Regions from separate parts of the Blautia sp. LMAG:36 genome, predicted to be linked through region 1. Evidence: predicted binding sites of a transcription regulator. Region 1 holds the regulator's gene; each other region holds the start of a gene.
What was found. The regulator HrcA, encoded in region 1, represses chaperone genes, less so after heat shock. The targets are predictions, from matches to a motif close to TGTTAGCACTCNNNNNNNNNGAGTGCTAACA.
Positions count from the first base shown of each region.

Region 2: the regulator HrcA is predicted to act here: its motif matches at 5,346-5,376, upstream of CCC17_RS08170 (Hsp20/alpha crystallin family protein).
Region 3: the regulator HrcA is predicted to act here: its motif matches at 2,562-2,592, upstream of groES (co-chaperone GroES).
Region 4: the regulator HrcA is predicted to act here: its motif matches at 2,793-2,823, upstream of CCC17_RS04400 (Hsp20/alpha crystallin family protein).

Region 1 covers NZ_NALB01000003.1:514,747-522,349, reverse strand. Annotated here, with positions in the region: gene CCC17_RS02640 (cysteine desulfurase family protein) at 1-148, opposite strand, end outside; gene CCC17_RS02635 (16S rRNA (uracil(1498)-N(3))-methyltransferase) at 152-895, opposite strand; gene prmA (50S ribosomal protein L11 methyltransferase) at 900-1,853, opposite strand; gene dnaJ (molecular chaperone DnaJ) at 2,012-3,202, opposite strand; gene dnaK (molecular chaperone DnaK) at 3,224-5,116, opposite strand; gene grpE (nucleotide exchange factor GrpE) at 5,170-5,805, opposite strand; gene hrcA (heat-inducible transcriptional repressor HrcA) at 5,824-6,867, opposite strand; gene CCC17_RS02605 (ABC transporter substrate-binding protein) at 7,043-7,603, opposite strand, start outside.
Region 2 covers NZ_NALB01000006.1:177,820-185,422, reverse strand. Annotated here, with positions in the region: gene CCC17_RS08190 (PTS transporter subunit IIC) at 1-1,012, opposite strand, end outside; gene CCC17_RS08185 (aldo/keto reductase) at 1,062-2,186, opposite strand; gene CCC17_RS08180 (AraC family transcriptional regulator) at 2,521-3,390, shown strand; gene CCC17_RS08175 (glycoside hydrolase family 36 protein) at 3,406-5,040, opposite strand; gene CCC17_RS08170 (Hsp20/alpha crystallin family protein) at 5,554-6,006, shown strand; gene CCC17_RS08165 (orotate phosphoribosyltransferase) at 6,375-7,019, shown strand; gene CCC17_RS08160 (hypothetical protein) at 7,089-7,603, opposite strand, start outside.
Region 3 covers NZ_NALB01000003.1:639,573-647,175, reverse strand. Annotated here, with positions in the region: gene CCC17_RS03215 (DUF6106 family protein) at 1-456, opposite strand, end outside; gene groL (chaperonin GroEL) at 574-2,193, opposite strand; gene groES (co-chaperone GroES) at 2,241-2,525, opposite strand; partial or broken gene codY (GTP-sensing pleiotropic transcriptional regulator CodY) at 2,823-3,607, opposite strand; gene topA (type I DNA topoisomerase) at 3,754-5,826, opposite strand; gene dprA (DNA-processing protein DprA) at 5,902-6,789, opposite strand; gene CCC17_RS03185 (YifB family Mg chelatase-like AAA ATPase) at 6,815-7,603, opposite strand, start outside.
Region 4 covers NZ_NALB01000004.1:32,040-39,642, forward strand. Annotated here, with positions in the region: gene CCC17_RS04390 (3'-5' exonuclease) at 1-767, opposite strand, end outside; gene CCC17_RS04395 (nucleoside hydrolase) at 838-1,800, opposite strand; gene CCC17_RS04400 (Hsp20/alpha crystallin family protein) at 2,205-2,642, opposite strand; gene CCC17_RS04405 (YibE/F family protein) at 3,061-3,807, opposite strand; gene CCC17_RS04410 (YibE/F family protein) at 3,804-4,544, opposite strand; gene CCC17_RS04415 (PTS transporter subunit EIIC) at 5,096-6,568, opposite strand; gene CCC17_RS04420 (PTS sugar transporter subunit IIA) at 6,682-7,161, opposite strand; gene CCC17_RS04425 (aP2 domain) at 7,413-7,603, opposite strand, start outside.

The DNA.
Region 1 (7,603 bases):
CACTTCTGCGGACATAATTCTCCGCTTCCATTCCCTTTTTATGCATGGCAGAAGGATTTCCGAAATCTTCTGTCATGGTTTTGCAGACAATATCCTTTACTTCATCGAAGCATCTCGTTGTCGCGGAATTGTCAAAATATGCTTCCATAGTTTATTCATCCTCCAGTTGAAACATCAGAACAGAAAGTACTGCGAGTCCCGCAGTTTCTGTCCGTAAGATCCGGTGTCCCAGGGTGATGGGTTTCGCACCGGCTTCCATGGCATCTGCCACTTCCTGCTCTTCAAAACCACCCTCAGGGCCGATAAAGACACCGATGCTTTTTCCCGGTTCGATCGACCGGATCAGTTCTTTCGTCTCTTTCATTCCCTTTGCAAGCTCATAAGGGATCAATAGAACGTCCAATTCTTTTGCATAGACAAGGGCTTCTTTAAAGGTCATCACAGAATGTACCTCCGGCACCAGCATACGCTTGGACTGTTTTGCCGCACTTTCTGCGATCTGCTGCCAGCGGGATACTTTTTTTTCTGCTTTTTTGTTATCCAGTTTTACCACGCAGCGCCTGGTTGAAACAGGAACAACAGAATATGCTCCAAGCTCTACTGCCTTCTGGATGATCAGCTCCATCTTATCAGCCTTCGGCAGTCCCTGAAAAAGATAAATACGGTTCTGCAGCTCATAATCCGGCTCCTGTACATAGAGGATATGAAGCAGGACTTCATCCTCCCCCGCGTTTTCGATCACACAGTGATATTCTTTTTCCTTATCGCTGATCCAGAGCTCCTCGTCTTTTTTCATGCGGAGTACATTGACAATATGATTGACATCATTTCCTGTGATACGGATCTCATGTCTGTCCCTGTCGATCTGATGAGGTTCCACAAAAAATCGCTGCATGAGATCAGTCCTTTCTTGCTGTCACAGATACCCACTCGCCCTGATGAGTCACCTCAACAAGCGTCAGACCGGCGTCTTTTACAGCCTTCACTACGACATCCTCCTTTACATCCAAGATGCCTGATGTAATGTAGTAAGCGCCTTTTTTCATCTGTGCAACAATCACCGGAGTCAGCGGTACCAGAACATCTGCTAGGATATTTGCAGTTACGATATCATATTTCTCATATCCGACCTGTTCCTGAACTTCTTTGTCATCGATGATGTTTCCGATCATCATGTCAAAGGATTTCTCCTCGATCTGGTTGGCCTCCTTGTTCTCAGCCACTGCCGGAACTGCACAGGGATCAAGGTCTGTACCAACCACATGGCCTGCACCAAGCTTCAGTGCAACGATCCCCAGGATTCCACTTCCGGTTCCCACATCAAGGATCTCCATTCCCGGCTTCACAAATTTCTTCAGCTGACGGATCACAAGCTGTGTGGTCTCATGCATTCCTGTACCAAAGGCAGTTCCCGGATCAATGTGGAGGATCATCTTGTCCTTATCTTCTGCCTTCACTTCTTCCCAGGACGGTACGATCAGAATGTCGTCTACATAGAACTGATGGAAGTACTGTTTCCAGTTATTGATCCAGTCCTTGTCCTCTGTCTGGGATTCTGTGATGGTTGCCTCTCCGATATCCACAAAGCTTCTCAGATCCTCCAGTGCAGCCTTCACATCTTTCAGGATTGCCTCGGTATCCGCATCCTCTTCCAGATAGAAGTTCAGATATGCGATCCCGTCATCTGCTGGTCCTTCCGGCATGATATCCACAAACATCTGTGCCTTGTCCTCATCGGTCAGCGGCTGTTTATCCTGGATTTCCACACCTTCAATTCCCACCTCGGCAAGTGTACAGATCACAATATCCTCTGCCTCTGTTTTTGTCTTAAGTGTAAAACGGTTCCATTTCATCTTTTATATCTCCTTATGCTGTATACACATTTACGGATTTTCATTCCAGTCTGTCGCCTGTTTTCTATTGTCCCGAAAACGGGCACTTCTTTTAATATACACGAATACAGAAAAAAAAGAAAGAGGCATTTTGTGCCTCTTTCCTGTTTTCACTTTATTTATTCCTCAAACATTTCCTTAACTTTCTCACGGAAACCTTTTTTCTTCTTTTCGGTTTTTTCGGAAGTCTCGGATGTGCTGTCCTCTGACGGACGGTTTCCACATGCCGCATCAAAAGCTTCCAGAGCTTTCTTTGCTTCCTCATTGAGATTTGTCGGAGTCTGGACTACCAGGGTTACATAGTGATCACCACGAACATTCTTGTTACGTAATGACGGAACACCTTTGCCCTTCAGGCGGATTCTTGTATCCGTCTGTGTTCCCGGTTTCACCTCATAGGAAACCTCACCGTCAACGGTATTAATACGCATCTCACCGCCGAGTGCAGCCTGTGCAAATGTGATCGGAGCTGTTGAAAAGATATTCATATCCTGTCTCTGGAAGATCGGATGACGGGCTACATTTACCTCAACCAGCAGATCTCCTCTCGGACCGCCGTTGGTTCCCGGCTCACCTTTTTCACGGATACGGATGCACTGACCATTGTCGATACCGGCCGGTACAGATACCTGGATCTTCTTTCTGGAAGAGGTATATCCGGTTCCACGGCAGGCGCTGCATTTATCCTTGATCACCTTACCGGTTCCATTACAGTCCGGACAGGTCTGAACATTACGTACCATACCAAACATGGACTGCTGGGTGTAAACGATCTGACCCTGGCCTTTACATTTCGGACATGTGACCGGTGATGTTCCAGGTTTCGCTCCGGTTCCGTGACATGTGGTACACTCATCCTTCAGAACGATCTCCAGCTCTTTCTCGCATCCGAAAACCGCTTCCTCAAAAGTAATGTTCACACGTGCACGAAGGTTGGCACCCTTCATCGGTCCATTGTTGGCCCGTCTGGTTCTGCCTCCGCCGCCGAACAGGTCTCCGAAGATATCTCCGAAGATGTCTCCCATATCCGCACCGTTGAAGTCGAATCCACCAAAGCCGCCGGCACCGCCTCCGCCGCCGTTTTCGAATGCTGCATGACCAAACTGATCATACTGTCTTCTCTTGTCGGCATCACTTAAAACGGAGTAAGCCTCTGTCGCCTCTTTGAACTTCGCCTCAGCCTCTTTATCACCCGGATTTACATCCGGGTGATATTTCTTGGCCAGCTTACGATATGCTTTTTTTAATGTTGCGTCGTCGGCGTTTTTATCCACACCTAAGACTTCATAATAATCTCTTTTATCAGCCATTGTAATTATTTCCTACTTGTCTTAGACTTCCTTGTAATCAGCATCTACAACATCATCGCCGTATCCTGCTTCATTTCCGCCCTGAGCACCAGAGTTTCCGCCCATGTTGCCCATATCCGGTCCAGGACCAGCCTGACCCTGAGCTCCCTGAGTCTGCTCATACATCTTGGAGAACAGCTTCTGAGCGCTCTCCATCATCTTCTCCTGTGCAGCTTTGATGTCTGCAACCTGAGAATCAGTAAGCTCCTGTGCATTTGCTGTCTGTGCAAGAAGATCCTTCAGTGCATTGAGGTCAGCCTCAACACTTGCTTTATCGTTTGCGTCAAGCTTGTCGCCAGCTTCTTTCAGTGCATTCTCAACCTGGAATACCATGGAGTCTGCATTGTTTCTTGTGTCGATCGCCTCTTTACGTTTCTTATCCTGAGCCTCGAACTCAGCTGCTTCTTTGACAGCTTTGTCGATATCGGAATCGGACATGTTAGAACCAGCTGTGATCGTGATGTGCTGCTCCTTACCTGTTCCAAGATCCTTAGCAGATACATTAACGATACCGTTGGCATCGATGTCAAATGTTACCTCGATCTGCGGAACACCACGACGTGCTGGCGGGATTCCATCCAGACGGAACTGGCCGAGGGATTTGTTATCCTTTGCGAACTGACGCTCACCCTGTACAACGTTGATATCTACAGCTGTCTGGTTGTCTGCTGCTGTGGAGAAGATCTGGCTCTTCTTTGTAGGAATTGTAGTATTTCTCTCGATCAGACGAGTTGCGATACCACCCATTGTCTCAATGGACAGAGACAGCGGAGTAACATCCAGAAGAAGGATATCACCGGCACCTGCATCACCTGCAAGTTTACCACCCTGTACGGAAGCACCAAGTGCAACACACTCATCCGGGTTCAGGTTCTTGCTTGGCTCTTTGCCAGTTAACTGTCTTACCTTATCCTGTACAGCCGGGATACGGGAAGAACCACCAACCAGAAGTACCTGGCCAAGCTCAGAAGCTGTGATACCTGCATCAGACAGTGCACGGCGAACCGGCTCTGCTGTCATCTCTACAAGATCATGTGTCAGCTCATCAAATTTAGCTCTTGTAAGGTTCATATCGAAATGCTTCGGTCCCTCAGCAGTTGCTGTGATGAACGGAAGGTTGATGTTTGTTGTTGTTGCGGAAGAAAGCTCTTTCTTAGCTTTCTCAGCTGCCTCTTTCAGTCTCTGAAGAGCCATCTTGTCGTTGCTTAAGTCTACGCCCTCTGTTCTCTTGAACTCAGCAAGCATGTAATCTGTAACTTTCTTATCAAAGTCATCTCCACCAAGACGGTTATTACCAGCTGTGGAAAGAACCTCGATAACGCCATCACCGATCTCGATCACGGATACATCGAATGTACCACCACCAAGGTCGTATACCATGATCTTCTGCTCTTTCTCATTGTCAAGGCCATATGCAAGAGCTGCTGCTGTAGGCTCGTTGATGATACGTTTTACATCAAGACCTGCGATCTTACCTGCATCTTTGGTAGCCTGACGCTGAGCATCGTTGAAGTAAGCCGGAACTGTGATAACTGCCTCTGTTACTTTCTCACCAAGATATGCCTCTGCATCCTTTTTCAGTTTCTGAAGGATCATTGCTGAGATCTCCTGTGGAGAATATTTCTTGTCATCGATGGTTACACGGTAATCGGTACCCATCTCTCTTTTGATAGAGGAGATCGTTCTGTCTGCATTTGTAACTGCCTGACGTTTTGCAGGCTCACCTACCAGACGCTCTCCTGTTTTTGTGAATGCTACAACGGATGGTGTTGTTCTTGCGCCTTCTGTATTTGCGATAACTGTCGGCTGTCCACCTTCCATTACGGCTACACAGCTGTTTGTTGTACCTAAGTCAATACCAATAATCTTTCCCATGATTTTTTCCTCCTGTTTTAGTCTGTATCTGTTAAAATAAAGTTTGTTGTCAGTTAGTTCGCAACCTTTACCATACTGTGGCGTACTACGAAATCCTTGTAGGTGTAACCCTTCTGGAATTCTTCCACCACGATGTTCTCTCCAACCTCTTCATCCTCCACATGCATCACTGCATTATGGAAATCCGGGTTGAATTCCTTTCCCACTGCTTCGATCGGTTTCACACCGAGGTCATCCAGTGTTGTGGTAAGCTGCTTGTAGATCATTTTCATTCCATCTGCAAAAGCATCGCCTTCCTGTGCCTGTGCAAGACCTCTTTCGAAGTTATCCACAACCGGCAGGATCTTTTCAACGATCTCTTTCGCTCCGATGATGTACATGCTGGATTTTTCTTTTTCCGTTCTTTTACGGAAATTATCAAATTCAGCCATGGTACGCTTCAGGCGATCGGTAAGTTCCTCCACCTTCTGCTCAGATTTATCTTTTTTCTTCTTTCCAAAGAAGGAAGTTTTTGATTTTTCTTCTTTTTTATCCTCTGAGGCAGCTTCTTCGCCTGGAGTATTGTTTTCTTCCTCCGGCAGATCTTCTCCCTCCGGTGTCAGGTTTTCTTCTTCCTGATCTCCGTCAGTTACGGGGATTTCCTTCTCCGCTTCCTGCTCTTCGGATGTTTTCTTTGTTTCCTCCGACACTTTTTTTCTACCGCCTTTCTAAGTTTTCTTCTTTTTCAAAACGTCATCCAGATGATTCTTCAGTTCCTTCAGACTGTCCACTACATTCTCATAATCCATTCGTTTGGGACCGATGATACCGATGGTTCCATACATTCCGTCTCCCAGTTCATATCTGGCAGTTACAATGCTACAGTCCTTCATGGTCTGGATCGGCATCTCATCACCGATGTAAACCTGGATTCCTGTATTCTCTCCATCTGACATCTGTTCTTTTACAAGATCGGCAAGTTCATGCTTCTCCTCAAATGCGGAGATCAGCTCCGTTGCCTTCTCTTTATCGGCAAGCTCCGGATACTTGAAGATGTTAGTTGCACCTGAAGTATAGATCTCCATATCTTCCTCTTCCACATGAATGGTGGCTGCCACTGCATCCAGAACCGTTGCCACCACACCGCTGTGGCTGCCTGCCTGTTCCTTCAGTCTGGCGATCATCCCAAGGTTGATATCCTGGATCGGGATCCCATTGAGATTGGTGTTAAGAAGAAGATTCAGTTTCAGGATCGTCTGGTCGTCCATTTCCTCATCCAGATTGATGATCTGGTTCCGGACTGTGTTGTTGTCACTGACAACCACTGCCACAAGCTGAAGCTCGCTCATTCTCGACAGCTGGATGAACTTGATCTTGTTGCCGCTGTACTGCGGAACGGAAACCATGGTAGCATAGTTGGTATTGGAAGCAAGAACCTTCGCAACCTTCTTAAGCACCTTATCCATCTTATCTGTCTTCTCAATGATCAGATCTCGCAGCTCTGCAACCTCTGCTTCCTTCTCCTTCATCAGCTCATTGACGTAAAGTCTGTAGCCTTTATCTGAAGGAATCCTTCCTGCTGAGGTATGAGGCTGGACGATATAGCCCATATCTGTCAGGTCTGACATTTCATTTCGGATCGTTGCGGAACTTACATTGAGATCCGCATACTTGGAAATGGTCCTGGAACCAACCGGTTCTCCGGTCTCCATATAGGTCTTGATGATTGCTTTTAAGATTTTTTGCTTGCGCTCATTCAACACCTCTTCCATGAAGCCATCTCCTTTCCTTTTTATTCTTCCTGACGGATGTTGATTCTTTTTTTATATCTGTTAGCACTCATTTTAGTGGAGTGCTAACATCTACAGTCTTTAAGATATCACCATGTAAAATATTTGTCAATATGTTTTGAAAAAAAGTTCTTATTTTTTCAAAACAAAAAAAGCATCAGTACGATGCTTTTTTGTAATACTGGTCTATGCAGTTCTGTGCCCCGGCAAAAAATTCCGCTTCTGTTTTCTGTCCCAGCACATATTTCTGAAATTCCGTACCCATAGCCGAAACAGCTTCTATGGAATCGGCACACAGTGGTCTTGCCTTCAGCTTATAATCTTTCAGATATTGCCGGATCATTTCAATGCCATCCAAATCAAAATTCTTATCCTCGATCACATCCAGTCTTGCCGGACACATTTTTGTCAGCTGTCCGTAATTTTTACTGGCCTCATATCCGGACACATACTGAAGGAACTTCAGAGCTGCTTCTTTATGATCAGAATTTTTATTCAGTACATACTGCCAGGTTGCGATATTGGTCACCTTCTCGTCAAATTCCGGAAATGGTGCCATATGGATCTTATCTTTTCTATACACGCCTGCATTCTGAAAAGTACTCAACACACCGGTATACATAAACATACATCCATACTGGCCGTTTATAAATTTTTCATTCAGCTGGTCATGCTGGTCGATCAGATTCTCCTCTGATATCATCCCTGTATCCAGCAT
Region 2 (7,603 bases), on a different contig from region 1:
GGAGAATAAAAGAGATCAGGAAAAGTCCTGCCCAGTCCATAGCTGTAACAGCTGTCTTGGTTCCTTCTGCAATATCATTCATCCATCCTGTATACACACCGATCTGACCTACAAAACCGCAAGTACCCATTCCTGAGGATACAGCAGTTCCGTTCATCTGAAGCCTGAACAAGCAGGTTGCAATAGGTCCTGTGATAGCAGATGTTACGATCGGAGCGATCCAGATCCTTGGATTTCTGACAATATTCCCCATCTGGAGCATGGAAGTTCCAATTCCCTGAGAGACAAGACCACCCCATTTGTTTTCCCTGAAGGACATGACCGCAAAACCTACCATCTGCGCACAGCAGCCCGCTACTGCAGCGCCGCCTGCCAGTCCGGTAAGTCCCAGAGCCGCGCAGATCGCAGCAGAAGAGATCGGCAGCGTTAGTGCGATTCCAACAAATACAGAAACCAAGATTCCCATAAAGAATGGCTGCAGATCTGTTGCCCACATGATCACGCTTCCTACCTTCATGGCAGCTTTTCCAAGAGCCGGTGCCCACCATGCGGAAAGACCTACGCCCACACCGATGGTTACAAGAGGCGTTACAAGGATATCGATCTTTGTTTCCTTTGAAACTGCCTTACCGATCTCAGCTGCAACAATGGCAACAAACAGTACAGCCAGAGGACCGCCTGCTCCGCCAAGTGCGTTGGAGGCAAATCCAACGGTGATCAGCGAAAACAATACCAGCGGCGGGCAATGCAAGGCGTAACCGATGGCTACTGCCATGGCAGGGCCGCTCATGGCAGATGCCAGAGAACCTACTGTATACTGGGTATCATTGACTGTGGCAACTGCCATAGTCAGAAACGGAATGTGAAACTGTGTGCCAATGGTGTTGATGATCGTACCGATCAGCAGGGAACAGAAAAGTCCCTGTGCCATAGCTCCCAGTGCATCGATACCATATCTCTTCAGAGAGATCTCGATATCCTTCCGTTTTAGAAATGCTTTGAATTTTTCCATTTTTAAACTCTCTCCTTACCCTGATCCGCTTCCTGCCGGATCAGTTCCTTTATTTGCAAAAAGCCTCGCTTACTTTCTCAAGTTCCTCGCGGATGGAAATATGCTGCGGACATACTTCCTCACACTGTCCGCATTTTATACATTCATCTGCACGCTTTCTGCCATGACTGGCTACCAGCCAGTCTTCCTGATGCGCTGCGGCGGCTTTATTTCCGTACAATGTCAGATAATTCATTGCTGTAAAAGAACCGGAAATTCCAATTTCCATCGGACAGACCTTTGCACAGTAGTTACAGGTTGTACATGGGATCAGAGGAATTTTGCTCATAGCCTCTCTTGCCTTATCAAGAGTCTCCTTCTCACTGTCAGTAAGGCCATTGAAATCCTTCATAAAGGAAAGGTTATCCTCCATCTGTGCAACATTGCTCATTCCGGAAAGTACGGTGATCACGCCTTCCAGATTTGCCGCAAAACGGATCGCCCAGGATGCTGTGGATGCTTCCGGCTCTGCTTCCTTCAGAAGCTTTTCCACTGCTTCCGGCGGAGTTGCAAGCATGCCGCCTTTTACAGGTTCCATGATAATGACCGGTTTTCCATGTTTTCTGGCTACCTCGTAGCAGGCTCTTGACTGGATCACCGGATTTTCCCAGTCTGCGTAATTGATCTGCAGCTGTACAAATTCCATTTCCGGATGTGCAGTGAGAAGTGCATCCAGCTCCTCCGGTGTGGAGTGGAACGAAAATCCTGCATGTCTGATCAGACCGGCTTCCTTCTGTTCATGGATCCAGTCCCATAAACCGTACTCATCAAAATATTTTGTTCTGTGCTCTCCAAGATTGTGGAGAAGATAAAAGTCGAAATATCCTGCCTTTGTTCTCTCCAGAGATGTTTTAAACTGTGCAAGAGCTTCATCTCTTGTCTTGCAGTTGATCCAGGCTGCCATCTTGGTGGCTAACTGATATTTTTCTCTCGGATAACGCTCTACCAGCGCTTCGCGGATAGCATCTTCGCTTCCTGCATAAGCCCATGCTGTATCAAAATATGTAAATCCGGCTTCCATAAATTTGTCCACCATGACTTTGGTCTGCTCCACATCGATCACACCTTCTGATTTCTGCGGAAGTCTCATAAGGCCAAAACCAAGTTTTTTGATCTCTTCACCTAAATATGCCATATCTTTCTCCCTTCTTATTACATACCGGAAAATTCCTCATATCATCTGATATATCACCGGATAAGCAATATTTCTGACACAGATATCTCCCGGACCGTTATATTTTTGCCGCAGAGAAACTGCGTTTCTCCTATTATAACGATATTTTTCCTGGTGGTAAACCTTTTTCTTTTACAAGTGTCAAGACAATGCCTGCATTACGTCTGAATTTTTGCAGAAAACAGAAAAACAGCTGCCACACGTTTATCGCACGGCAACTGTCTTTTGTCCTATCAGTTCATCTTTGTTCTTTACACCTCAGATCAAATATTTTAAACTGATATTATCTATAATCATGCATCGAAAGGAGGAAACTCCCATAGAAAACAAACAGGTTCTGAACCGCCAGACCTCATCAAAAGAACTTCATCTTATTTCCTGCGGCTGGGAAAAATGTACACCGGAACAGTCCTACGGCCCTGGTGTCCGGCGATATTACACCATCCATTTTGTGCTGAGCGGACAGGGATATTTCTATATGAACAACCGGAAATATACCTTGAAAGCCGGACAGTGCTTTTTCATTCCTCCTGTGACCAGCTCTCTCTACAAAGCAGAGCCTTCTGATCCCTGGACTTATATCTGGATCTGTTTCAATGGAGAAAATGCTCCCATACTTTGTGAACACTGTCATCTTACTGAAGAAACTCCGGTCCAGCAGCTAAATTCGGTTCTTCCCTATCAGGAAACCATTCTTGAAATGATGGCTCACCCGCAGCTGACGCCCTCCAGTGAAGCCTATATCCAGAGTGGTCTTTACCGGATCATCGCCATGCTGGAGGAAGAATTTCATGCTTCCTACACGACCATGGAATCCAATGAGAATTTTTACATCACACAGGCTGTTGATTACATCAAAAAAAGTCCGCTGCAGAATATCACTGTGACAGATGTTGCTGACTATCTCCATATCAGCCGCAGCCACCTTTACGGACTTTTTAAAAAACATCTTGGAACCACACCCCAAGCATTCCTGACTTCAGCCAAGATCATCAACGCCCGGGAGCTTCTGACCATCACGGATATCCCTGTCTCCAGCGTGGCGTTCTCCTGCGGATATCAAAATCCATTTGCCTTTTCCCGTGCCTTCAAAAAAGAAACCGGCATGACGCCACGGGAATACCGGGAAAAATATCATCATGCCGAGGATCTTCTGGATTGCTGAACCACTTTTCCTGATTTACGGAACAACTACCTTGGCATTATAGTATTCCACCGTAGCATCCATGGTCGGACCTTCGTTGTCAAACCAGTCATAAGTGATAGTTTCGCCGTTTTCTCCCCATACCTCCGGGCAGTCGATTTCTTCCCAGTCAAGCGGAACAAAATGCTCTTCCTGTTCTGATGCACGCAGCATGATCTGATGCAGCTCCTCAAATTCCTCCGGATTCAAAACTCCAGGTTTTGCGGATACAAACAGTGGTGTACCGCTCTTTGCAAGAACGTCTGCCCACTGACGATTTTTCTCCCATGGGATCATTCCGAAAATACCGACACAGTCTGCATCAATATGGTAAAACGTATTGTGCTGCGGAAGACGGAATGCCAGCGTATTTACGCCCATTCGTCTGGTACGCTCCCAGATACGTCCGCTGGTATCGTCACCGGTCCGATTCAGATGCATCAGGCCTGCGCCGAGATGTCCGATGGTATTGCAGCCGATGATCACTGCGTTGTTGCTCCGGGAAGCATCATAAATCTCCTGATAAAGCATTTTTACGATTTCTGCGCTGGTTTTGGTCTGATCATAAAAATGCCATTTCTCCATGGAATTGTCTCTTAAATTCGCCTCAAATCCCCATTTTCCAAAGAGATCAAAGGTAGAAAAATCATGCTTGATCAGCGTGTATCCCCAATCACAGATTCTCTCGATATCTTTACGGATATATTCCAGTGCATCCGGGTGGGACGGATCGAGACAGTCATTATAGGAAATTCTCCACTCATCCGGGATATTCTCATCTTCATTAAGAAGCAGACGGACCCAGATACCCGGGCGGACACCTTTTTTCTCCAGCTTGTCTGCAAGACCTTTCATATCCGGAAATCTGGCATTGCCTTTTGTCCAGGGTCCACCGTTGTATTCATCCAGGCGGTGATGCTCCTGCCAGCAGTCATCAATGACCATGAACGGAGGATTTTTTACACCTTCGGTCAGTTTCAGGATATAATCGGTATCACTTAAGATCTCCTCTTCGGAGCTGTCACCGTAAGCATAATACCAGTTATTGCTTCCATATACCGGAAACTCTGGGAAGATCGGATCTGTACACATTTTTTCACAGAATTTCTGTGCAGTTTCAAAAGTATCTGCTCCTTCTGCTTCCATGCAGACGATCTGTGCGGCACACAGCTTTCTTCCTTTCAGCTGTACTCCTGTATTTCCGCAGCGAACATCCAGAAACAAAGTAATTCCTTTGGTATCCACCTGCCAGCAGCACATAGCAGAAGGACGGACCTTTACGCCAAAGCAGAGAACCTTCTCAGAAAGCTTCGCCAGAAAATACCATGGCAGATAACGGTTTCCGCTCATTCCATGCCATTCCGCATCACCATAGGTACGTTCCCAGGCATCTCCCAGAAATCTGGCTGATTTCGGGATCTTATAGTTCCATCTCAGCTTCACACATCTCACTGCATCCTCGGATGTGACAAATATATCCTCATGTTCACCTGCGTCCTGAAATTCCACAGTAGTTGCACCGGCAGCTACTGTCGTCTGCCCTCCCTGGCACACAAGTCTCTCCTCTTCTGTTTCCACTGTTACATAATCCGGTACCCCAAGCTTAAAATCTGCATATTTTTTCTGCATCATTCTCTCCTCCTGTACTTTTTCATTTACATTTTGCTTTACCTGCATACTCATGAATACTGTCTTTCTATCGTCTGTTCAACTCAGAAGAATGTACGAAAAATTTTTTTTAATATATTTTGTCTATATGCCTTATTATATTGATTTTTTTGGTTTTTTCTATGCTTTAAAGTTATTATAACATTGCAGAATGTTCAATCTGCATAAGCTTTTCAGTCCTTGTCCGATTCGCTTTTTAACGTAAGAACATAAAGGGCTAAAGATGGAAATTAGTTTTTCATTTTACGGGACACAAATTCTTCACAATTTTTTAGCACTCGCCTCTTGACTTTGCTAACAACAAGTGTTATATTACATATAGAACAAAGGAGAAGATAAAAAAGAACTTCCAGATGTTCAGAATAAAACCAAACGATCACCACTGCGGAATAACCCGAAGTGGTAACTATATACCGGCAACAGTTGGATTTCTTGATCCACCGGAACGGCTTTTCAATTTGAAAGGAGAAATGACTTATGATGTTCCCGAGTGTATTTGGAGAAAACTTATTTGATGACTGGATGGATGATTTTGGATTCAGAGATAATTTCTTTAGCGGAAAGAACCCTCTTTATGGCAAACATGCAAAAAATATCATGAAAACTGATGTACGTGAAACAGATAAAGGCTATGAGCTGGATGTAGATCTTCCAGGATTTAAGAAAGATGAAGTACAGGTACAGCTGAAGGATGGTTATCTTACCATCTCTGCTGCCAAGGGTCTTGACAAAGACGAGGAAGACAAGAAAGGCAATTATATCCGCCGTGAACGTTATGCCGGCAGCACAAGCAGAAGCTTCTATGTTGGTAATGGTGTAAAAAACGAAGATGTCCATGCAAAATTTGAGAACGGTGTTCTGAGACTTTCTATTCCGAAAAAAGCAGCTGAAGAGATTGAAGCTGATAAATATGTATCTATTGAAGGCTGACATCGACTCACTCTCACAGGAGGAGAATCCATAAGGATTCTCCTCCTCTTTTTTATACGCAATAATACATATGACACTCTCTTTCCAATTTACTACGTACTCACAAGTACTTTCACTCTATAGTAATGATCCTATTGTCAAAGTTTTCATGATATTGGATATTTTTTAACAAATACGCTTGATTTTTTGAATATTTTTTATATATTTTGCATTATATTATTTCATTTTTTTGAAATTAATGGTATAATATGCACAGCTAATCGGATATTTGCAATCCGCATTCGGTTAAATAAATCTGTTTCGTAATCCTTCAGGATAATTCTCCTGAACAACCACGTAAAACACGATCACGACAGGAGGTTTTTATTATGGATCAGGACAACATCATAAAAATTTATGCACGCACTGACAACCGCATACAGCTTAAAATGATTCCGGGACACTTCGTAACATCCCAATCCCATATCACACACTACCTGGATCTCACTACTATGAAATCCAGATGCGCTGAAGCACAGCGTATTGCATCCGCTCTCGCAGCAAATTACGAAGCATCCATTCCGGTAGACACCATCGTCTGCATGGACGGACTTGAAGTGATCGGTGCTTATCTCGCCGAAGAACTGACCAAAGCCGGCGTCCTTTCCATGAACGCACACCAGACCATCTACGTCATCACCCCTGAGTTCAACAGCACCGGGCAGATGATCTTCCGCGACAACTATGAACCAATGATCAATGGAAAAAACATCCTCATCCTAAATGGCTCCATCACCACCGGATCCACATTGAACCGAGCTATCGAAAGCGTTCTGTACTATGGCGGTAAGATCCGCGGCGTGGCAGCCATCTACAGCAGTGTAGACAGTGTAGCCACACTCCCTGTCCACTCTATCTTTCAGGCCAGAGACATCCCGGACTATCACTCCTACCGCTCTGACAACTGCCCACTGTGCAAAAACCGCCAGAAGATCGATGCTATTGTCAGCAGTTACGGATATTCTGTATTATAAGATTCAGATCAATCAACGAATCCCCCATGGATAGCAAAACCAGTGGGGGATTCTCTTTATCTTTTCTTATTATAATTGATATTCTCTATACATGGCTTCACGCATTTCTTTATCTGTAACAACCTTCTGAATCTCATTACCACGATTATCAAGTATAAGCCTGTTGATCAGAACACTAAGTCGTTCTTCCCCCTGGGCCATTCCCTGAGCTATTCCCTGAGCCATTCCCTGGGCCATTCCCTGAGCCATTCCCTGAGCCATTCCCTGTTCTCGCCCCAGTGCTTCAGCCTGTTCCTTAGCTTCCGCCATCAGTCTTGCCCTTTTCTCAGATTCCAGTTCCAGAACATGTCCACCCATAATCTCACCTATTCCTTTCCGGACTTTCTCCTCATTTCTGAAAATATGATCAGATATCCGAGTTATCAGTCCAATCAGATCACTGAACAGTTCAGACCTTCCAGATTCAGTGATCTCTACCTCCAGTTTACTCCGGATCACTTCATATTCATTCAGTAATTCCTGAAAAAGTTGTGGATTCTCACTCATCTCATGCCCTCTTTTTTCATATCGCATGATATAAAAAG
Region 3 (7,603 bases), 120 kb from region 1:
AAGTGCGTCATCCAGTTCCAGGATCACTTTGCAGGTTTCTCCACTGTCTCTTATGATCATTGCATAGCGTTTATGATCCTCAATTCCTGATGAAAAATCATACTCTTTCATCTTCTGATTGCCATTATAATAGTCCATTCTGTGGGACTTTAATGGTGCCACAAGGTCTGCCTCCGCAAGCTGGAGCGATTTCACTCTTTTCCTTTTTGATTTTGACATGATCATATCAATGTCCAGTTCTCCGTTAACAAACAGATACTCGTACTCCAGATCTGTCTTCGGTATTACAAAATAACATGCAATACCAAGTGCAATAGCCGGTACCAGCAAAAGTACATTCAGCACAAGGCCTCCCAGGACCATGATCACCGTCAGCGCTATCAGACCGTATTTCACAACCAGATCTTTCGCTGTCTGCTTCTTTTTTACCAGAAGCTCTGAATATAAGTCACTCATTTGTTTCTTCCTTTCGTAATTTACTGACTTTTTGATTATAACACAAAAAGAGAGCCGCGTCTATGGCGCAGGCCCTCTCATTTTGTGAATTAATTATTTCACCTGCTCAGCTGATAATTACATCATTCCCATTCCCGGGTTTGCAGCCGGAGCCGGAGTATCTTCTTTGATTGTGGAAACTACAGCCTCTGTTGTAAGGAGTGTAGATGCAACACTTGTAGCATTCTGAAGAGCACTTCTTGTAACCTTAGCCGGATCAAGGATTCCGTTCTCAACCATGTTTACGTATTTCTCATTGAGAGCATCGAAGCCTGTACCGATCTCAGACTCTCTTACTTTGTTGATAATAACAGCGCCTTCCAGTCCTGCGTTTGCAGCGATGTGGAACAGCGGAGCCTCAAGAGCTTTCAGGATCACATAAGCACCTGTCTTCTCATCTCCTTCAAGTGTTGTTGCAAGTTTTGCAACCTCTTTGGAAGCATGGATGTAAGCAGATCCGCCACCTGCGATGATACCTTCCTCAACAGCTGCTCTTGTTGCTGCAAGAGCATCCTCAAGACGAAGTTTTGCTTCTTTCATCTCTGTCTCAGTAGCAGCACCTACACGGATAACAGCTACGCCGCCAGCCAGTTTTGCAAGTCTCTCCTGAAGTTTCTCTTTATCGAACTCGGATTTTGTCTCCTCGATCTGCGCACGGATCTGTGCAACACGTTTTGCAATGGCATCTTTGTCACCGAGACCATCAACGATAACTGTGTTCTCTTTTGCAACTTTAACAGATTTTGCACGTCCAAGCTGCTCCATCTTAGCTTCTTTCAGGTCAAGACCAAGCTCATCGGAGATCACCTGTCCGCCTGTCAGGATCGCGATATCCTGAAGCATCTCTTTTCTTCTGTCACCATAGCCAGGAGCTTTTACAGCTACTACCTGGAAGGTTCCTCTCAGTTTGTTGACGATCAGAGTTGTAAGGGCCTCACCCTCAACATCCTCAGCGATGATGAGAAGTTTCGCACCGGCCTGAACAACCTGCTCAAGAAGTGGAAGGATCTCCTGGATATTGCTGATCTTCTTGTCTGTGATCAGGATGTACGGATCATCAAGAGTTGCCTCCATTTTCTCCATATCTGTGGACATGTATGCGGAAATATATCCACGGTCAAACTGCATACCTTCTACAAGGTCAAGCTCTGTATGCATGGTCTTGGACTCCTCAACAGTGATAACACCGTCTTTGGAAACTTTCTCCATAGCATCAGCAACAAGCTGTCCAACCTGCTCATCACTTGCAGAGATTGCTGCTACGTTAGCGATCTGCTCTTTGCCGTTGATTGCCTGGCTCATGTTCTTGATCGCTTCTACTGCAACATCTGTTGCTTTTTTCATACCTTTTCTGAGGATGATCGGGTTGGCACCTGCTGCCAGGTTCTTCATTCCCTCATGAACCATTGCCTGAGCAAGTACAGTCGCTGTTGTAGTACCATCACCTGCTACATCGTTTGTCTTGGATGCAACTTCCTTGATGATCTGAGCACCCATGTTCTCGAATCCGTCCTCAAGCTCGATCTCTTTTGCGATGGAAACACCATCGTTTGTGATAAGCGGAGCACCGAAAGATTTGTCAAGTACTACGTTTCTTCCTTTCGGTCCAAGTGTTACTCTTACTGTATCTGCAAGTTTATTTACACCAGCTTCAAGTGCTGCTCTTGCTTCTGCGCCATATTTAATTTCTTTTGCCATGATAAAATGACCTCCTATTTATATTGATATACGATAAGATGTTTATATTATTTAATAACTGCCAGGATATCTTCCTGTTTTACAATGATGTAATCCGTACCATCCATCTTAACTTCTGTTCCTGCATATTTGGAGTAAATAACAGTGTTTCCGACTTCTACTTCCATCTTTACTTCTTTGCCATTTACAACTCCGCCAGGACCAACTGCGATAACTTCTGCCTGCTGTGGTTTCTCCTGTGCCTGTCCCGGAAGTACGATTCCGGATGCTGTTGTCTCTTCTGCTTCAACCTGTTTTAATACTACTCTGTCGCCTAAAGGTACTAACTTCATGATCTATGTTCCTCCTTTATAAGTTCCATCTTCGTCTGCTAGCACTCACTTTATACGAGTGCTAATCACTATGGCTATATTAGTGAATTTCACATATTTTCGCAACCCTTTTAAGATATGGTTTTTCTATATTATTCTGATTTTATCTCTTTTATACTCTTGTTTTCTCTTGTTTTCTCAATTTCATTATTTATTTTGATTTTATGAAACAGACAAAAAAGAGACTCCCACGCTAGCGGGAAGTCTCTTTTGTCACGTTCTTTATCTTATATCAAGCATCTGACAGTGCTGATCACATTATGCCTTCTTGCTTCTCTGTGCTTTTATCTCCTCAAGCTCATCAAAGATCACTTCATTAAGAACTTTAATGTAAGTTCCCTTCATACCGGACGAACGGGATTCGATCACACCTGCGCTCTCGAATTTACGCAGTGCATTTACGATCACGGATCTGGTGATACCTACACGGTCAGCGATCTTGCTGGCAACCAGGATACCCTCATCACCATCCAGCTCATCAAAAATATGGATGATCGCCTCAAGTTCTGAGAAGGACAGTGTACTGAATGCCGATTTAACGATCTGCTGTTTTCTGTCTTCTTCTGCGTTCTCGTCATGAACCGCACGCATCATTTCCAGGCCAACAACTGTTGTACCATACTCGCTGACATAATATCCTCAATATCATAGGGATGATCATTGCGGTACATGAATAACGTTCCCAGTCTCTCACCTGCAATATCGATCGGATTCACGATTCCCTGATAATTTCCGGGTACATGCTCAAAGCCAAGTGTCTGGAGATTGACATTCTCCTTTGTGGAAAGAACACCAAGAAATCTCTCATTCAATAACGGGTCGATATGTCCGCCGATCTTGTCATCGATCAGCTCTGTGATCTCATCCACACCCGGGCAGATACTGACTCCCAGAACCTTACCTTTCTTACTGAGTACCAGGATATTGGAACTTAAGGTTTCCATGAGCACCTGGCAAATATCGTTAAACACTACCTTGCTTGAGCTGCTGTTATGCAGAAGCTTATTGATTTTTCTAGTTTTATCTAGCAACTGAACGCTCATTTTTCCTCCTTTCACTTTCGTACCTTGAAAGAAATCGTTTTTCTAGTCTAATATTACACGTTATTCTGGAAATTTACAAGACATTTTTATATTTTTTTTATTTTTAACGGGATTTTCTGAAAATTAATAGAAAAGCATTTATTCAATCAATCTTCATCTTTTGGTTTTTGTTCCACATATCCGCAGGTTTCCTGGCTGCAAACCAGCTTATTTCCCTTTTCGAGCATATAATTACCACATTTCGGACATTTCTTTGCAGAAGGTTTCTGCCAGGACATAAAATCACATTCCGGATTATTCTCACATCCGTAATATTTTCTGCCTTTTTTCGTTTTTTTCATGACAATTTCGCCGCCGCACTTCGGACATGCAACACCGATCTTCTCATAATATGGTTTTGTATTACGGCAGTCCGGAAATCCGGGGCATGCAAGAAATCTTCCATGAGGACCGTACTTGATCACCATGTTGCGGCCACAGTTGTCGCAGATCACATCCGTAACCTCATCCTGTATATCAACTTTCTCAAGCTCTTTCTCAGCCTCATCCACATCATGCTTCAGATCCGGATAGAAGTTACGTACAACCGTTTTCCACTGTACGGTACCTGCTTCCACGCAGTCCAAAAGTCCCTCCATAGTTGCTGTAAAGTTTACATCCACAATACTTGGAAAAGCCTGTTTCATAATATTATTAACAACCTCTCCAAGCTCTGTGACGTAAAGATTTTTCTGTTCCTTGGATACATAGCGTCTGCTGATGATCGTTGTGATGGTCGGCGCATACGTACTTGGACGTCCGATTCCAAGCTCTTCCATAGTCTTTACAAGTGAAGCCTCTGTGTAATGTGCCGGCGGCTGTGTAAAATGCTGCTCCGGCTTCAGTTCTTTCAGCTTCAGCTCCATACCCTTTTCCAGACTTTGACTTAAAACATTGCCCTTTTTGTCATCGCCCTCTTCTGTGTACACAGACATAAAGCCATCAAAGGCAACCTTGGATGCTGCAACCGTGAACACATACTCACCTGCTCCGATCTTGACAGACGTGGTCTCATAACGTGCCGGTGCCATTCTGCTCGCCGCAAAACGTCTCCAGATCAGCTGATATAAACGGAACTGATCCCTGGTCAGGGATTCCTTCACCAGAACTGGTGTCCTCGCAATATCTGTAGGACGGATCGCCTCATGAGCATCCTGTATCTTCTGTCCGTTTTTGATCGCCTTCTCTGTCTGAGAAACATAATCCAAACCATACTGCTCAGAAATATAAGTTCTTGCTGCTGCATCTGCTTCCTCTGAAATTCGAGTAGAATCTGTACGCAGATAGGAGATCAGACCTACCGTACCACTGCCTTTTACATCCACACCTTCATATAACTGCTGTGCCAGGCGCATAGTCTTCTGCGTAGAAAAATTCAGTGTCTTGGCAGCTTCCTGCTGCAGAGTACTTGTGGTAAACGGAAGGGGAGCGTTTTTGATCCTCTCACCTTTTTTTACTTCTGTGATCTCATATTTACAGTCTTCCAGACTTTTCAGGATCTCATCCATTTCCTGACGGTTTCTGATCGGAAGTTTTTTATCTGTTCCATAGAACTTGGCTGTCAACGGTTTCTTCTCACCCTTTACCTGAAATTCACCCTCCAGGCTCCAGTATTCTTCAGGAATGAATGCATTGATCTCATCTTCTCTGTCACAGATGATACGCAGTGCCACAGACTGTACACGGCCTGCACTTAAGCCTCTTTTTACCTTGGCCCAGAGCAGCGGACTGATGGTATAACCTACCATACGATCCAGCATACGCCTGGCCTGCTGTGCATCTACCAGATTCATGTCCAGTTCCCTGGCCTGCTTGATGGACGCCTTAACTGCTGTTTTTGTTACTTCATTAAATGTGATCCTGTGCATCTTTGCAGTATCTGTCTTCAAAGCCTGCATCAGATGCCAGGAAATTGCTTCTCCCTCACGGTCAGGGTCAGTTGCAAGATAGATCTTATCTGCTTTTTTTGCTTCTTTACGAAGTTTTGCAAGAAGCTCACCCTTTCCCCGTATTGTAATATACTTCGGTTCAAAATCATTGTCCACGTCAATACCAAACTGGCTCTTGGGAAAATCCCTCACATGACCGTTGGACGCTTCTACTGTATAATTTGCCCCCAGAAATTTCTTTACTGTCTTCATTTTAGCAGGTGACTCTACTATCACCAGATTTTTGGCCATTTTACCTCTCCTAATCTCATTCTGCCTTCCTGTCCGGCTTAAAAACTCCTGCTAAATCTCCGGGCAAAAAAGCATTTATTCAAGTCTGATATAATACTGTCTCCCGGTTTCCTTCACAAGCCCCATCAAAATAAGCTGTCCCAGGATCCCGGCTGTTTTTCCCGGTGAAAAACCGGTTTTTCTGATAATATGATCCAGATTTTTTGGTCGTAAATCGAGACAACTATACACCAAATCCAAATCCGTTGCAAGTCCTAACTTGCTTTTTTCAGACAAATTTGTCTTTTTTTTCACAGATAATCCCCACTCATCCAGAAGTATTTCCGGAGAGTATGCAATTCCTGCTCCGTCGTAGATCAGCTTGTGACAGCCTCTGCTCAGCGCATCATTTACCGCTCCTGGAATGGCGTATACCATCTTCCCCTGTTCCAGTGCACAGGCAGCTGTGATCAGTGATCCGCTCTTTTCTTTTGCTTCCACCACAAGCACCAGATCTGCCAGTCCGCTGATGATCCGGTTCCTTGCCGGAAAATAATATGCCCTGCCTTTGGTACCTGGTTCATATTCGCTGATGATCCCTCCGTTTTTTTCGGGGATCCTCCGGTAAATACCTCTGCTGGATGAAGGATAACAGATGTCCACACCATTTCCCAGCACGGCAAAGGTCGGGGTACCACCTTCCAGAGCACCCTTGTGGCCCTCAGCATCAATGCCGGCCGCCATACCGCTGATCACCTGTACACCATGTTCGCTTAAGAATTTTCCGTAATTAAAGGCCTGTATCCGTCCGTAAGGACTGCACAGCCTTGCTCCCACGATCGCCGCTGTAGGTTTGGCATCATCCGGAAAGCTTCCAATGTAATATAATTGTTTTGGCATACCGGGAAGTTCCTTAAGTCTTGCCGGATAAACACTACTGTCCTTCCGGGCACACCGGATCCTTGTTTGCTGTATTTCTTCCATATAAAATACCTTCCTTTTTTCTGTTTTATGACCAGTATTTCTTGTCATATGCCCGGTAAGCCAACGCCTCGCAGATATGTTCTTCCTTTATCTTTTCGGAAGATTCCATATCCGCGATGGTCCTGGCCGTTTTCAGGATCTTATGATATGCTCTGGTACTGAATTGAAACTGCTCATATGCCTGCTCCAGAAGTTTGTCTGCCCCTCCCGTCATTACACAGTATTTCTCCAGTTTTCTTCCGTCAAGCTCCCCATTGAAGCAAAATTTTTCCTTTTTGTAACGTTCTCTCTGGATCTCCTGTACTGCTTCCACCCTCTTTCTTATTTGAGCAGAGGATTCCCCTGCAATTTTCTTTTTCATTTTTGAAAAACTCACTGCCGGAACTTCCGTGCAGATATCAATACGCTCCAGGAGAGGCTGGCTGATCTTTCCAAGATAATGCGTGATCTCCCCTGATGTACAGCGACATCTGTTCATATCCGGGTAAAATCCGCAGGGACAGGGATTCATCGCTGCCGCCAGCATAAAACTGGCCGGAAAAATATAAGTTCCGGCAGCTCTGGACAGATGGATCTCCTTATCTTCCAGCGGCTGACGCAGGATCTCCAGGCTTTTTCTGGAAAATTCCGGCATCTCATCCAGAAAAAGCACACCTCTGTGTGCAAGAGTGATCTCCCCCGGTCCCGGTATCCTGCCGCCACCTGCCAGAGCCTGAGGGGAACTGGTATGATGCGGACTTCGAAAAGGCCTCTGCCGGATCAGCGGATCTTTTTCCGTGAGAAGTCCTGCCACACTGTATACCTTGGTGATTTC
Region 4 (7,603 bases), on a different contig from region 1:
TATACCTTGGAATTGTTGGTACTGAACCAACGGATCTTCCTCTTGGCAGGGCATCTGCAAATGGGACACATGGTACTTACCATGGTACGGTCCTTCATCAGACGCTCCTTTGATACAAATTCCCTGGACACAAACTTGTCATGGTCTGTATAGGAAATATAGATCTCGCTGTCTCTGGATTTTGGATTCTGATATACATCCAGGGACGGATGGCGGATCATACAGGCTTCATCGATCTCCAGGAGTATCCTGGCAGTATAGCTGGCGTCTGCCAGGGCCCGGTGAAAATCCCGGTTTTTGGGAAGCCGCAGGTAGTCTGTAGCATATTCCAGGGAACGCCTGGATATTCCATCCTCGAATTTTATGCTGAAAAGTTTCTGCACATCGTAGTAATGCACCGGTCCTGGCATCAGCTTCAAAAGATTATAGTATTTCATATTGCGCTGAAGTTCCATCACATCCTGGTCTCCCCAGGTAAAAAAGCGATACTCCTCCCCGCACCATTCCAGAAATCTGCGGATCGCCCTTGGAAAAGGGATGCCTTTTTCCAGTTCATGATAATCCACGTGGATCACTTCATGGATACTGTCGTGGATCCAGTGGTACACTTTGGGCTTGATCAGGCACTGAAAGGTATCAACGATCTCTCTTTTTTCATTTAATTTTACTGCCCCGATCTCTATGATCTCAAACGGGAGCCGACTATCCGGATGTCTTCTTCCATCCGGATTCTGGTTCCATTCCAGGTCAAATACAATATAGTTCATGGGTTTTCTATCCTCTTATCTGACTGCTCAGCTGCTTCATAAATGCAGCTGTTTCCGGATCGTTGTCCGGCTATTTCATATTTTTGCATTCGGACACAGAATAAATCGCTTCAAACAGCTCCTGCTGGAAGCTTTCTGTATCTGCATCTGTCAGAATCATATCTTTCATTTCGTCTTCTTCGTGTAGCCACCAGCGGAAATCGCATAATGTGGCACCCCGTCCGGCACCATCTGAACAATCCACATCCAGGAATACTTTTTCTGTTTTAAAGAACTCCGGATGGATGAGATACATAAACGGTACAGCAGCATGGATACTTGCCACGCAGCGATATTTGGAAAAATTTTCAAGTACGTAGCCAGCCATATCTCCACAGGCTCTGGCTGCCGGATCACCGGACTGGCACAGCTTCATGATCTGGTTTCTGGTGAGATTACATTTCAGGGTAGCATCCAGTCCACACATGATCAGTGGGATTCCGGAATCGAATACGATCTTTGCCGCCTCCGGATCTGCGTAGATGTTGAATTCCGCTGCCGGTGTGATGTTTCCGCCTTTTGCTGCGCCGCCTGTAAAAACAATTTTTCTGATCTTATTCTTTATTTCAGGAAAAACCTTCAACAGAAGTGCAAGATTAGTCATTGGTGCAGTTTCGATCATTACTACCTGCTCGCCCTCCGGAATGGCATTCAGAATGTCACGGATAAAAAGCACTGCATTGTCAGAAGCAGCCTCTGATTTTGCTTCCGGCAGTACGCAATGACCAAGCCCTGTCTCTCCGTGAAATTCTTCCGCATAAATTGCCGCTTTCACAAGAGGACGGTCCTGGCCTCCTGCCACCGGAACCTTCAGTCCGTAAAAATCCACCAGCTCCAGTGCATTTTGGGTCACTCTTTCTATCCTGGTACTTCCTGCAGATGTCGTCACTGCAAGCAGCTCCAGTTCATCCTGATGTGCTGCCGCATATGCCAGTGCGATCCCGTCATCGATTCCGGGATCACAGTCCATGATAACCTTGATCTTATCTCCCATATATTCACCTCTGTAAAAACTCTTTCCCCAATTTTATAGTATTGCCGAATTTCCGCTGTTTACCTGTTCCAAGTATAACAGAGTGAGGAAAGAGTGTAAAGTTAATCAGAATTCGTTACTGTTCACTCCGTTCTCAGCAACACGCTTCGCGGAATATTACCAGTAAACAATAATCAAAATTCACCTCTGTACTTCAGGCTGAAACGTAAAGAACCCCTCTGCCAGGCATTGGCAGAGGGGTGGAAAAAAGGGGGTTATATTCATTTATATAAACAAATGCAATGTGCAATTTGGAGCTTTAATATTTGCAATATCCGTTTGGGTTGTTCCGGATATTGTTATTATGCTATATTCCATCACCCGGAGCTTGCAATCCAGTACCGGGGCTTCACAATAAATGCTGATCAATCAATAGAAACAAATTTCTTCTCTTCTGCTTCTTTCTTGGTCTCTTCCTTCGGGAAGGTTACATGAAGGATTCCGTTCTCATATTTCGCATGGATATCTTCATGCTTAATGCTCGAGCCTACATAAAAGCTTCTGTTGCAGGTTCCTGTATAACGTTCTCTGCGAACATATTTACCTTTATCATCCTTCTCGTCCTTCTTCTCTTCTCTGGTTGCCTGAATGTTCAGATAACCATTCTTCAGCTGGATCTTCACATCCTCTTTCTTAAATCCCGGAAGATCGATCTCCAGTTCATAATTGCCATCTACATCACGGATATCTGTCTTCATCATATCCTTCACCTGAGGATAAGCATTGGCAGCTGCCTGACGGCCTGTCGGATATCCCATAAAATCATCAAATAAATCTTCTCCGAAAATACTTGGCATTAACATAACTCATTCCTCCTGATCTATATTCGCTGCGTGCTGCGCAGGCGTTTTTAATTTACTGTTTCTGAAAACATCTGCAAATTCTGTAAGAACTTTCTCCGGAAGATTTCTTTTTTCTCTCTTCCTTTGTTCTGTATGTACTATAACACGCATTATTAGCACTGTCAATAGGCGAGTGCTAATTTCACACTTTCTTCACATTTTCCGTAATTTTACGATCCATTTTTCCGATACATATGTCTGAAGCGCCGAAGATAGAAGGACTCCCAGGATCAGAAATGGAACTGCCTGTAAAAACACTCCCATAAATACATAAATATAATAACTGCTTTCATAAAAGAGAGCCCACGTCTGCTGAATACAGGAAAGAACATCTGTATCGGGACCATGGATTCCGTATTCAGTGCAGTGGAGATATGCTTCATGAGATCTGTCGAATAATACATCTAATCGATACCGGGACGGTAATAAGGCAGGCTACCGCACCAGATAGCATGACTGCAACATCCTGGAATAGGAACTGGGAATTAAGAATGATCTCCAGGCTATATTGCTGTGTCTGAATGTATGAAAATAATAAAATAGTTCCTCCAAGATAAGCAAACAGCAACGTATTTACCGTTGTACCGATAATTTCTTTCCCAACCTGATAGCCGGAAGCTGTAAGCTCTTTCGCTGTCAGACTGTTTTTATGAGTCCAGACTTCATATACAGAAGATGTTACAGATAATGCTGTATCGATAACAGCCCCAAGAGTACTGAAAACAGTTACAAATATTCCTACATGAAGCATGTTAATATGAAGGTCCGTACTGTAATAATACATAAAATCGTCTTCCGAAATCTGCAGCTCATTTAACCCGTAACTTCCTGATCTCCACGTAATAATATAAATCGGAATAAACAAAAGTAACATTACCAGCAGTGTAGCCAGAAAAGCCGCCCGCGTCTTTGGATTATTTCCGTTCTGATAAAACAGAGAAATATAACAGACACCTGCACCTGCCACCAATATCAGAAGCAGTACAGGAAAACCGGCAGACATCAGCATAATTGAAAAAAACAAAATTACAATATTCCCCGCCAGTGTCATAATTGACATGGCTCCACGCTCTCCGCCAATCAAGATCACCAGAAAAATTAAAATCAATGCAAGAAAAATGATCATTCTCTGACACCCCTTTTCCGTGATGGTATTTTCATAATCGCTGAAGCAATAAAAACAGATACCGGTATTGCCAGTACAATTCCAATACTTTCTATCAGAAAACGACAGATATCATATGGAATGTGGTATCTCACGATCGTTATAAAGCTCATATCATTATTCATCTTAAGTATGAACATGGGAATCATGCCGCTTGCCAGAACAAACAGCAGTACATTTATCATGGTTCCCATAATATCATATCCGATTTCACGACCGGAATGTATCAGTCTTCTCAGAGAAACCGATGGATTTTTCCGCACGATCTCTCCTACTGCTGCGCTGATCGTCACCGTCACATCCATAATTGCACCAAGTCCTGTCAGCATAATATCTGCCCAGAATATATCTGCTGAATTGCCTGTACTTCCAAGGTATTCCAGATTGGAATAATCCAGATCTCCGTACATATAAATAGAAAATTCAAACAATGCCATGATCAGAAACAGAACACACAGTGTTGAAAGAACTGAGGAAAATGTTTTTCTATGAATTCCATTTAAGCAGATCAATGTAGTCAGTGAAAAAAGAACTGCGATGACATTACAGATATTTAAAATATTTTTCCCTTCTATAAAAGCCTGAAATCCATACGCAAATATGACTGTATTCAGTATCAGTGATATGATCGTGTAAAATCCCTGCTTTCCTGTAATGCAGATCAGAAGAAAAAATAATCCTCCTGCCAGTAATGCCAAATACCCATCCCTTTTTACAGAACGTATCGTTTTTCCGGGGCTTTCCTTTGAACCGCTTAAAAGAACGGTGTCTCCTTTATGATATTTCTTGGTCTGAACCTGAGAAGATGTATATTCATTAGAGACCGTTATTTTTTCCCCTTTATGCGAACCGTTTAATATCCGTGCCGTAATATTCTGAGTATAGTAATATTCTTTTGAGCCCCTGGTTCCTTCTCTGCTCAGAGTCTGTTTTTCTGTTACGGAACATATTTTTGCCAGCGGTGTATGATAAAATCGGGAATTACAGCAGGTAAACAGAACAAAAATAATATATATGCCGGCTAAAAGATATTTTTTGTGAAATATGCAGGATTTCATTAACTTCATTCCCCCTGTAGAAATATTGCAATTGTAAACGCACTGACCGGTTGCTTTTTATCGAAGTAACATTCTACGCTTTTTGAAAGTATTGGTCAATATAAGGTATACAAAAAACAGCAGCAGAACCGTTTTCACAGTTCTGCTGCCCCCATAATTATTTTAACAAATACCTAACTCCAAAAAAGCCATTATTTACAAAGCGCAGAAAATGCATCTGCAACAAACTGAACCTTGGTTCCGATAATAACCTGTACAGAAGTTTTTCCAGGTTTGATCACGCCTGCAACACCTGCAGATTTGATCACCTTATCATTTACAGCTGTAATATCCTTAACCTCAAGTCTCAGTCTTGTGATGCAGTTATCGATGCTTGTGATGTTCTCTTTTCCGCCACAGCCTTCCAGGATCTTCGCGGCAATAGCAGTATAGTCATCATTTGCAAGCTCGATATTCTTCTCTGCCTCAAGATCGTCATCGTCTTCTCTTCCCGGAGTCTTCAGATCAAATTTCTTGATGGCAAAAAGGAATACAACATAGAATACGATAAATGCTGCAATTCCAAGAGGAAGGATGAGCCATGTCTTCTGTGCTGCCGGAAGTGAGGATGAGAAAAGTAAATCCATCGCACCGGCGGAGAAGCTGAAGCCTGCACGGAATCCAAGAGCAACTGTGATCATGGTAAAGATACCGTAAAGTAATGCATAGATCACATAGAGGCCAGGAGCAAGGAACATAAATCCAAACTCGAACGGCTCAGTTACACCACAGATAAATGCACAGATCGCTGCAGATGCAACAAGACCGATCGCGATTTTTTTCTTTGCAGGTTTCGCACATCTTACCATTGCAAGTGCTGCACCAGGAATACCAAACATCATACATGGGAAGAATCCGGACATGTACATTCCAAGGCTCCAGGATACATCTGCAGAGGTTTCACCTGCCCAGAAGTGCTGAAGATCACCAAGTCCGATGGTATCAAACCAGAATACATTGTTCAGTGCGTGATGTAATCCGGTAGGGATCAGCAGACGGTTCAGGAATGCATAGATACCTGCACCAACAACATCCATACCTGCAACTGCTTTTCCTAATGCTACAAGTGCACTGAAAAGTAATGGCCACACAAACAGTAATACAGCAGATACGATAATGGAAACCACTCCTGCGATGATCGCTACGCAGCGCTTGCCGCTGAAGAATGACAGCCAGTCAGGAAGCTTGGTGCTCTTGAATTTGTTATAGCATGTAGATCCGATGATACCGGCAAGGATTCCGATAAAAGGATTCGCAATTTTGTCAAACGCAAGAGTTTTTGTTGCACTGTCAGCGATTGATGGCATGATGGTTGTAACAAATCCTGTAGAAAGAAGTGTTGTGAGCATCAGCCAGGATGCAAGTGCAGCAATTCCGCCGGTTCCGTCATTCTTTTCTGACATACCGACACCGACACCGATAGCAAAAAGGATTGCCATGTTGTCGATCAGAGCTCCGCCTGCCTTAACCAGAAACAGACCGATCAGATTGGCTGCGCCATGAATGTCTCCACCCTGCATAGTTGCCGGACATAACCAGTATCCGATACCCATGAGGATACCACAGATTGGCAGTACTGCCACCGGAAGCATTAACGCTTTTCCCAGTTTTTGAAGAAATTTCATATATTTCCCCTCCCTTAAAATAAATATATTTGACCGGATCACTCCGGTTATAACACCCCGAAAATTGCTACTATCTCCGGGCTGCTATAAGCCTGTCAGCTGCATGAAGATGATCATGAAAGCTTGAGGACGGCTTCATCCGCCGAAACATCCCCCTCCTTCTGGAGGCTTATCTTTCCGTAATCATCTGTGTTGCAGATCAGAACCGGAATAATTGTGTTTAAACCAGCTTTCTCAATTTTGTCCAGATCAGCCTCTATCAGAAGATCACCCTTTTTAACCTTGTCACCTGCTGCAACGTGGGCTTTAAAGGGTTCGCCCTTAAGTGTGACTGTATCCAGTCCGATATGTATCAGTATTTCCGCGCCCTGAGTGCTTGTCAGCGTAACTGCATGAAGCGTATCAAATACCATTGCCACCTCACCGTCTGCCGGAGCATATATCCTGCCGTCTGCCGGGATCACGGCGAAACCGTCACCCAGTACCTTATCCGCAAAGACAGGGTCCGGAACCTCCGCAAGGGGAACCACTCTACCCTTGCAGGGTGCATAGATTAAATTTCCTTTATCTTTTCCTTTAAAAAATTTCAGCATATTCTCTTCCTCCCGTTATTTCACCACTTCTTCCGGTATTGATATCCGCGATGTCGACTTGTAAATATGTCTATATATTTTTTATCCGTTCCGAGTTTATATTATATATTTCGTATAATTTTCATTTTTTGGTTTTTAGGCATGTGTATATATTAACCATTATTTTCGGTTTTGTCCACATTTTTATCGGTATTTTTCAAAAAAATAAGCTGTAGCACATTAACGCGACAGCTTATGTGAGAATATTCAGTTTACTTCAGCAGTTCTTTTTCTTTCATATTCGTTGTCACCTGAAACTCTCCGTTGATCCGTTGGATCTCGTATACCAGGGGATTATTTCTGGCCCAGCCGGGATCTTTTTCTGCCTGCCGGTTCCAGCTGTACCAGGCGCGGACAAAGCCTTCGTGGATGGTAGATTCCGCTTCCTGGCGGGCCTGGACCG